DNA from 2 places in the Paenibacillus tianjinensis genome. Region 1 is predicted to be linked to the other one. Evidence: riboswitches for the same ligand, from Rfam matches in the RefSeq annotation. Region 1 holds a riboswitch; the other holds the start of a gene.

Evidence for each region. Region 1 has a riboswitch for cyclic di-GMP ahead of JRJ22_RS27785 (flagellar assembly protein A). Riboswitches for the same ligand answer to the same signal wherever they lie in the genome.
Region 2: it holds a riboswitch for cyclic di-GMP, as region 1 does, so the genes downstream of both, JRJ22_RS25805 (DUF6612 family protein) here and JRJ22_RS27785 (flagellar assembly protein A) in region 1, are expected to answer to the same signal.

The regions. Positions count from the first base shown of each region.
Region 1 is NZ_CP070969.1:5,991,818-5,996,643, reverse strand. It holds gene JRJ22_RS27785 (flagellar assembly protein A) at 14-1,975, opposite strand; cyclic di-GMP riboswitch class I at 1,948-2,038, opposite strand; gene JRJ22_RS27780 (FUSC family protein) at 2,237-3,337, opposite strand; gene JRJ22_RS27775 (ABC transporter ATP-binding protein) at 3,644-4,759, shown strand; gene JRJ22_RS27770 (ABC transporter permease) at 4,749-4,826, shown strand, end outside.
Region 2 is NZ_CP070969.1:5,550,834-5,555,659, forward strand. It holds gene JRJ22_RS25795 (carbohydrate ABC transporter permease) at 1-416, opposite strand, end outside; gene JRJ22_RS25800 (ABC transporter substrate-binding protein) at 480-1,892, opposite strand; gene JRJ22_RS25805 (DUF6612 family protein) at 2,082-2,981, opposite strand; cyclic di-GMP riboswitch class I at 3,023-3,113, opposite strand; gene JRJ22_RS25810 (beta-galactosidase, LacZ type) at 3,268-4,826, opposite strand, start outside.

The DNA of each region.
Region 1 (4,826 bases):
TCTTTCATTGGGCTTAAAAACGGTATGTAAGCAAGTTTGCACTATCTTGATTACCCATTCGCAGATTCTGGGCTGTGTATACCGCATTCTCCAGCAAATCATCAATCTCCGTGGTATATTCGCCAATGCACAAGCGGGTAGCGGAAATCCGGCGGGCACTAATTGTACTTCCTGCTGTAAGAACCGATTGCTGGCCGGCTTCTGCGCAGGCGCTCTGCAGGGTGATCGCTCCGCCCGCTTCGACTATGGATCCGCTGCATACCGATTGTTCCAGGAGGAATTGAACATTCCCGGATGCCCGCAGTGTGCAGTTCCTGACGCCTTCTTTATGTATATAGAGGTCTCCGCCGGCTTGGAGCATGCAGCCTTCCGCCTCTGCAACATCAATCCGGGCACTCTCCTCCTGCAGGCCTTCAATCCGCTCGCAAAACGCCTCAAGCAGCTTCAACAACGTCCCAATCACGGAATCCGTTATGAAGTCGGTGAACTGCCCCGGGTGCAGGAAGACCTCCAGCAGTTGTTTAATTTGCTCTGTATCCATAGGACAGGCTGACTCATTGTCTAAAAGCAGGTTCTGAAGCCTGGTAAGCAGACCCGGTATATGGCTGCATTTACTCTCCAGCAGCAGCATAACTACCAGTCCGTATTTCACAGTCTGCTGACGTGACTTAAGATTCTGCTCCAGCAGCCTGGCTGCTTTTCTCAGTGCTGTTATTTCCTCGATCAGGTGACCGGAATGCAGGTACAGCCGCCCTTGTCTTGCTCCGTAATAACCGCAATATAATTGGCTGTCTGTTATCTTTCCCCGGATCACAATGCTGCCTGTGGCGGTAATCACAGCCCCCCGGACATCACCGTATATGTAGACATTGCCAAAAGCCTCAATGATGGATTGGTCCCTGACTCCTTCCGGTGCAACCACATCTCCTGCAAACATAAAGACTCCGTCTGCTGTATCCATGCCCCCCGGCATAATATAGGCAGAAGGGAAATCAATACTCACCACCGGTGTGCCGATGCCTGTGATCCGGGGTCTTCCTTCACGCAGTGCGATAATCTCTCCGCCTGGAAGCAGCGAGATATCGGCGGCGTGCATCAGGCGGATATCCTCCGGCTGGGGTGACGGCAGAATGCCGCCATACACGTCAAAGCCGGGCAAGCCTTCCTGCGGAGGCAATTTGCGGGCCAGCACTTCTCCCGGATGGACAGACGCAATCCCCGGATAGTTCAGGTAATTCAGAGGGTCGGGGGCTTCCTGACGGCTGAACTCATCAGCCATATCAGGCTGCAGCAAGAGCTCCAGCCTGCCGTTGAACCCGGGAACCGGGGCTTTGCCCACAGCAATGCAGACCGGAAGATAGGTCGGATTATTTAATTCGGCGTAAAGAGCAGGAATGTTGAGATTAGGAATGAAGGCGCTTTTAGGAAAGCCGGCAAGAATCTGATCTACAGTCAGCTTAGACAGCAGCAGATCATAGTCCGGCTCGGCCCGGACAGAGACTTCGGCGGAGGCGGGGCAATTCACGAGCTTCCAGGCGTACTTCTCCACACGGTAGAGGGTAAAGTAGGCTCTTAGCTTATCCTCGGAAATCGTAATCTGGTACTGCGGCTTCTCACTGATCTCCCAGCTCAGATGATTGACTGAAGTGACCCGGGTGGGTTCAGTTACCTTCTCGCCTTCCATCTTCAGAACGACAGGGTGAACAGCAGAAATCAGGGCAGCCTTGCCGCCGCATAGAGGGGGAGTGATGAAAATCTGACTATTCTGTACAATGATTATTCCATCCTTATCCTCATTTCCGCCCACTCCGCTGAACGGATAGGACGGGGTAGAGGACTCCATCGGAAAAATAGTGCTAAAGGACGGCATCGTTTTACTGAACACATGCCGGGAATGGTCAAGGATGCGCTGCGGCATAGGTATAACCTCGCTTTTCGTATTATCAAACCGGCAGCCTGGCAGCCATGAATGCACAGCGGCATTGTTAGGCCCATTGCTTTGCGTCCCGCCCTTTCGGGCAGTTTGCCTTTATACATGAACATGATAAACACTCAGCATGAGGTCATTTAATGAAGTAATCGACAATAAAATGATCATAACTGGTACTATAGTACTGCATTTCGACAACTTCTTTAAACAATCCTAATTTTATTCCTGTATGAGCCGGTTTTCAACTGTAATTTCACCTGAAATATATAAGATTTTGCAGCAGCAAAAAAAAGGACACTCCCAAGCTTAAAGCTTGTGGGAGAGTCCATTATTTACAAGATGGATACTGCGTGAAGCTTCGGTTCTTGCCGGCAGAGGTGCGGCCGAAACTGCCGCATAATCGGCCTGTTCGATGACCTCCAGCACCCGGTTGAGGTGAGAGAAGACAGCACCGAGGTCGCGGATAGCCGTCAGCGGGCATATTCCCTGCAGCTCGGAGAACCAGGCCAGCTGCAGATCACGGGCATGCCGGAGCGACTCCTGCAGTGGACGCTTAACTTCGGCGTCCGACAATGCCTTGGTCCCGTACAGGGCGATGCAGTCGGCAGTTGCGCCGGCAACCTCCACCATCCAGTCTGCGGCAGCATAATGCGCAGGCAGCAGAGAGAGCTCGTCGGCAATCTCTTTGACGTAGAAGTGAACCTTCTGCAGATGGGCCGTAGCCTGTGTCAACCCGCGCAGTCCGCTGCGGCAGGGGTAGTGCGATAAGGTGAATTGCATTTCCTGGCGCAGCCGGACACTCTTCGCGAGCAGTTCACCTGAGCGGGTCAGCGCCTTCTGGGCCTTTGCTGCGTCTCTGCCGCCGGTAGCCATCCCGCTCAGGGAATCCGCCAGCAGCAGGCTTCCTTCGAGCGCCAGGCTTTTCACCTTGACGAACCCTTTGGGCGAGACGATAATCATATTGATCAATAAGGCAATCAGTACGCCGATTAGAGTCTCGGCAATTCTCCACACAATATAGTGATCATGGTAGAAGGTAAGCGCGAGAACAGAGGTCACGCCAACCTGTGACACGGCCTGGATATTAATCCGGCACGCGGTGGCAATACCGATGCCCAGCAGCAGGATCAGCAGGATCGAGAGAATGCCGATATCCAGGAAGCGGCCGACAATCAGGCTGACCGTTCCGCCGAGCACAATGCCGAGCAGGCGGTATAAGCCTTTTTCAAGCGAGGCTTTAACCGTTCCTTGGGTAATCAGAATAGCTGCAAGCGGGGCAAAATATAAGTAATGGTCACCGTACAGGCTATGAACTGCCACCCAGGAGAGTGAAGCAGCCAGTGTGATCCGTATCATATAAAGGGATAATCCAAATTTCTCAAGGCGGTCTTGTAACCCCTCGTTCATTTTCAGTCATCTTCTTTCATAAAAAGAGGAATTTTCAAAGTGTTTTCAGACGGTTTCATTATAGCACCTCATACGCAGCGTAAAGAGGGCTATTTTTTACGAACTTGTTAAGATTCTGAAAGGCTATAAGCGTTGTTAGCTATCGCATATATGGGATATATCCTATATGCTATATAATGTGAAATGCTATTGAAGCAGTGGCACAGAATTGCCGCTGAGGCAGTGCTGGGCCTATTAAGGCCGATTGTGCGCTGTTAGATGAGGGTAAATGGTTTGTAATACATAAGGTAAGGGAGGTCGTTAGCTATCGCTACCCCGGAAGGCACTATTATTTCTTTTGACCAGGTTACTAAGCAATATGATGATGAGGAGGCCGTGTTAAAAGGTGTCAGCTTCGAAATCGAACGCGGCAAATTTTATACACTGCTGGGACCGTCCGGCTGCGGCAAGACGACCATTCTGCGTCTAATCGCCGGTTTTGCCGAACCGACTGAAGGTTCTATTTATCTAAACGGTAAAATGATCAACCACATTCCCGCCAATGAGCGCCAGGTGAACACGGTGTTTCAGGATTATGCCCTGTTTCCCCACCTGAACGTATTCGAGAATGTGGCTTTCGGACTGCGCATTAAGAAGCTCAAGAAGGATGTCATTACCCAAAAGGTGCAGGAAGCGCTGCGGTTCGTCAACCTTGTCGGTTACGAACAGCGCGCGATCAACGAAATGTCCGGCGGACAAAGACAGCGTGTAGCGATTGCCCGCGCGATCGTCAACGAGCCGCAGGTGCTGCTGCTGGACGAGCCGTTGTCCGCGCTTGACCTGAAGCTGCGTACGGAGATGCAGTATATCCTGCGGGAAATGCAGCAGCGGCTTGGCATCACGTTCATTTTCGTTACCCATGACCAGGAGGAAGCGCTGGCGATGTCCGACTGGATCTTTGTCATGAACAAAGGGAAGATCGAGCAGAGCGGCACACCGAACGATATTTATGATGAGCCGATCAACCGTTTCGTCGCCGATTTCATCGGAGAGTCGAATATCGTACCCGGTGTTATGATCGAGGATTATCTGGTGGAATGGGGCGGCCAACGTTTTGAATGCGTGGATGCAGGGCTTAAGCCGAATGAATCGGTTGAAATTGTGATCCGTCCGGAGGATCTGGAAATCGCAACACTGGAGCAGGGAAAGCTGAAGGTGCGCGTCGATTCCCAGCTGTTCCGGGGAGTACATTATGAGATCAGCTGCTACGATGAATCCGGCCATGAGTGGCTGGTGCACTCTACACGCAAGGCTGAGGTGGGCAGCCAGATCGGGCTCTATTTTGATCCGGAAGCGATTCATGTTATGCGTTTCGGTGAAACGGAGGAAGAATTCGACAGACGTCTGGAAGCTTACGGCGAGGTGGAGAGCCATGAACAATAAGGGCCGGTCGTACTATCTCATCCCTTATTATTTATGGATCGCCCTGTTTGTAATTGCACCCGTGCTG
Region 2 (4,826 bases), 440 kb from region 1:
ACCGGATAGGCAAACAAAGTGCTGAATAGTACGGCGATTGTACTCGCAGTGATAATATTAGGCATATAGAGCAAAACCTTGAACAGGCCTTTACCCTTTATGTTCAGACGCACATTCGTGAACCATGCAGTGAGCAGGAGTGCGAGGATAATCTGGGGAACAAAGTTGAGAATCCAGAGTACTCCCGTATTGATTAGAGACTTCCTGAATGAAGGGTTGTCAAACAGGAGATCTTTGAAGTTTTGAAAAGGATTATCCAGAACGTGGATTGGTTTCGGTATGAGTCCCTGCATATTGGTGAATCCGATGAATGCCGTATATAAAATGGGATACAGCGAGAAAATCAGAAATGCCAGGACAAATGGAAAGGTAAAAATATAGCCGAATTTCGAATAGTTAACACCTTTGCGGCGCATGCTCTCACCTCATATTAATTGATATTAGGGGCGGAAAAACTCGCCCGCCCCTTCTGCTACCGCTTATTCGCTTTCAATGTTAAGCTGGTCTTTAACTTGCTGTTTGAAGGTTTCAAGCGCTTTATCACGGGACTTGTTGCCCGCTGTGTACTCACGTACCTGATCACGCCAGAGCTTATTGATCGTTTCATCGTACTGAGTCAAGTTCTTACCGGAAGCGTTAGCATTAGCTGGAACAAATACATCGAACATATTCTGCCCGCCGAGCAATGGAACTTCACCATTGGATTTGCCCATAACTACGGAGGAAGCTACGCTATCCTTAGTACCTTGCTCGCCTTCCTTCATAGTGCCGTTAGCCCAGTAATATTGGAGGCCTGTTTCGGAAGTATCGAGTGTTACCCATTTGATAAAGTCAGCAACGGCTTGTTTCTTAGCATCATCCTTGGTAACTTGTTGGTTGGCAAGCAACCAAGTACCTCCCCAGAAGAATCCTGTTGGCGGCTCAGTTACAGCCCAGTCGCCGCTTGTATCTTTCACTTGATCTTTCATCGTATAGTTGATGAGCCAAGCAGGACCGAAGAAGCCGAATACCGGTTGAGCGCCTGAACCGGACATATCTGCGAACCAAGCTTCTGTCCAGTCAGTTGTATCGTTGTAATAGCCATTGTCTTTCAGCTTTTTAGAGAGATCCAGGAACGCTTCACGCTTAGGATCAATGTGAAGCTTGCCGTCAACAATCCAGCCTGTGTCTGAACTGTTCTCGATCGGGTGCCAAATGTCTCCGTCACCGGATACCATGCCATAACCCTTAGCTTTTACCTTGGCAGCTGCTTCGAAGAACTTATCCCAACCCGGGCCAATTTCGGTTTTGATTGTAGCAGGATCGTCTGTTCCAAACACATCCTTGGCAAGCGAGCGGCGATAGATAAAGGCACCACCAGTTGCCTGATAGCCAAGACCCTTCAGCTGTCCGTCTTTGGAGCCGATGTCCACGGAGTATTGAGCAATGCCCGCATCCTTAACTAACTGGTCATCCAGACCCAGGTCAGCATAATTAGCGGCATAGCTGGAAGCGTCGCCTTGCGTATACTTGAGCACGAATGCTGATTCAGCTGCATAAATGTCCGGGGCATCTTTACCGCCAGCGGCCAGCGCCTGGTCAAGAGCCGGCTGGTAAGCGCCATCGGTAGTAGCGATTACCGTGGTTTTGAACTCCACATTCGCTTCAGGATGGATTTCCAGATACTTTTTGGTCATGTTCGGAATCTCATCCGTGAAGCTCCAGAGATTGATGGTGACTTTCTCGCCATTGCTCTTTGCCGGAGCTTCGGTAGCGTTTGCAGCCGGGGCTGTAGTTGGGCTTGATGCGTTTGAGTTCGAGTTTGAATTTGAGTTACCGCCGCACGCTGCGAGAGCAGATGACATCACGAGCAATGTGGAGATTCCTACTAAAACACGTTTCATACTTTTCATACTTTGCCTCCCCTTTTTTCTTAATCACTCGGTTTTATGTAACCGCATTCATATTATAGAACCTAGGGACCCCGGACATAAGTCACCTGCCATTGGGAGAAATTCCACTATTTTTGGATTTCACTCCCTATTAGACAAAAAAAGACACCCGGGCCATACCTGGGTGTCTCCATGCTCTCTAATGTTCTATTATTCTAGTTCAGCAGGTTTTGTAATCGTTGTAACCTTGTTGTTCTTAGAATATTTAGCTTCAATTTTTGTAGTATATGTATCTTTCGTTCCGTCCGAAGCCAGCGCATAACTCAGATCAACGGTCAGCTTTTCTGTCTGCCAGGTCTTGGTATTGAGGAACAATTTCCAGGTCGCGCTTTTCGGCTCCAGCGTCTCGCCGTCCCAGAGATTTTCCTGGTCATAGAGGGCAATGAGTCCCTTAGCCGCTGCCGGATCGGTTACCGTAACCTGCAGAACGGTCTGGGTGCCGACAGTAGTGACTTTCATCGACTTTTTAACATTTTTGACCGAATTCAGCATCGATGCAGGATCATACTGGGCTTTGGAATAAAAAGACTCCCATTCCTGCTTCTCCAGTCCGAGCCAATACTGTGCATCAGGATCGATGGGCTCTCCGTCGCCGTCTGTTACTGCATCAGAGCTGCTAACCTCTCCGTCTTCTCCGGTATCTGCGGCTGTATCCTCAGAATCAGCAATAAGTTCGCTTCCGTCTACAAGATAGTAGAATTCCTTATCATTGGCATATAAATCGTAGGATGTTTCCAGTAAACTGATATCCACGCTGCCTGCTGCTGCAAAATTCGGCAGACGGTTGATATCCAGCTTCAGTGTGTTGGTGTTGCTGACCTTCACTCCGCCGGTCTGAATCTCCTGTTTCTTGATTACATCCAGGTGGAAATTCTTCAGCGTTTTGGCAGCTGCCGTTACTTTGCCGATGACTTGATCCACGGTAGGCGGTTTGGCAGCTGTCGCTGCTGCTGAGGCTACTTCAGGACCAGGCATCCAGCCCACCGTTCCTGACAGCAGCAATGCACCCGCAGCCATAATTGTACCTACCGTTTTTGAAACCTTCTTCATGTAGTTCCCCTTTCGGGTCCTTGCGTTAATCATAGATATCCCTATGCAGCCTGGCGATCATGACCTTCTATCTTCGGCTTTAGACCCATGGCTTTGTGTCATCCTCTTTCGGGGATTTTACCTTTAACGCGGACATTTGATTATTGGATTTTAATTGCAGGATGTTTGTCCCTTCATCAATTTACCATGGTTATAATTACCTGTAAAACAAAACCGGTCTTAGTTCCCTGCAACTCAGGACCAAGACCGGTTTGTGGTTTTAAAATACACTTAATGCTATGCTGCGCTATTCTTCTCCCATTCCCACACTGGAAAGGAAGAACTCATATTCAAGGGTTTGCTCGGCCGGAATGGTGTATTCCTTATGCACCGGTGCGCCCCAGCTGTCGTCTCCGCCTACACCCATTTGTCTTCCGGCTACCGTCACTACTGTGTAATGAACCGGCGGGAGCTCAAACGGATGTGAGGCATGCTCCAGCTCAAACGCGGTGTACGGGGACAGGTTACATTCCACCGGTGCAGCTGCCGGAGCCGAGATTTGCAGGCCTATCCCCGCTTCATCGGTAATCTTCACACGGCGTACACCGGTACGGTTACCCGATTCCTGCGGCACGAGATACCTGGACGGCAGCTCCTGCACCTTCCGGCTGAACACACCAAGTCTGGCGCCGAACGCACGGTCAATGTAGTTCTCCTCAGGCCCCATCGCATACCATTCCGACTGATTGTAATCCGCTGACATTTTGAAGGATAAAGCCACGATGGGCAGATCCGGAAGACCGGCAGCACCGGTGTAACGCGTTCTTACCCGGACCGTTCCGTCACCGTAGACGGTATAAGCTGTCTTGAACGCCAGCTCTTCATGAATGCTGAACCGGTAATCGAAGCTTACCGTTACTGCACCTTCCTGCTGCTCAAGGCTGACCTCAACGCATTTGCGGGCCAGGCTTGCCGCATACCAGCTTCCGGCATGGTACCCGAGCTGGGTTCCCTTGTCATTATCGGTAGTCGCACGCCAGAACAGCGGAGCCGGAGGTGCCTCAATCATTTCGTGTCCATGGTAGTTCAGCGACACTAGCGATCCGACCTGTTTGGAGAACAGAACGGTGAAGCCTTCACCGAGGACACCGATCTGCACATCACCTACCACAACCTTAAGTTCACCGGCTGGTTGCTCTGTTACAGTCTCCTCAACAACAAAGACAGATTCGCCAAAGGCAATTTCATATCCCGCTTCAGCCCAAAGCTCTTCTTCCTTCAGTACCAGAGAAGCCTGAATGCTGTATTCGCCCGGAGTTCCTTCCGTATGTGGCAGCTCAATCGGAACCAGCACTTCACTTTGCGGCGCAGCATTGACCTCTGTAGTCCACTTGCCAAGCAGTTCACCGTCACAGTACAGGCTGTACTCCAGTGCCAGATGATCCGTTCCTGCGAACAAGCTTTCATTTATTACCCGGATACCTGTCCGGTCTGGCGCAAGCTTGTAATTCTGATACAGGAATTTGACCTCCTGCATCTTCGGTGTCCACTGGCGGTCGGCATAAACAATGCCGTTGCCGCAGAAGCTGTAATCTGTCGGACGATCGCCAAAATCGCCGCCGTAAGCGAAGAACTCGTTACCATAGCGGTCCTTCTTCAGAATCGACTGGTCAATGTAATCCCAGATGAAGCCGCCCTGGTACATCGGGTACTTATTCTCAAGCTCGGTGTATTTATGCATGCCGCCTACCGAATTCCCCATTGCATGCATGTATTCGCAGCTAAGATAAGGCTTGTCCGGACTAGCGTTCAGATATTCCTCAATGTCAGCCGGCTTGGCATACATCCGGCTCTCCATATCGCTTG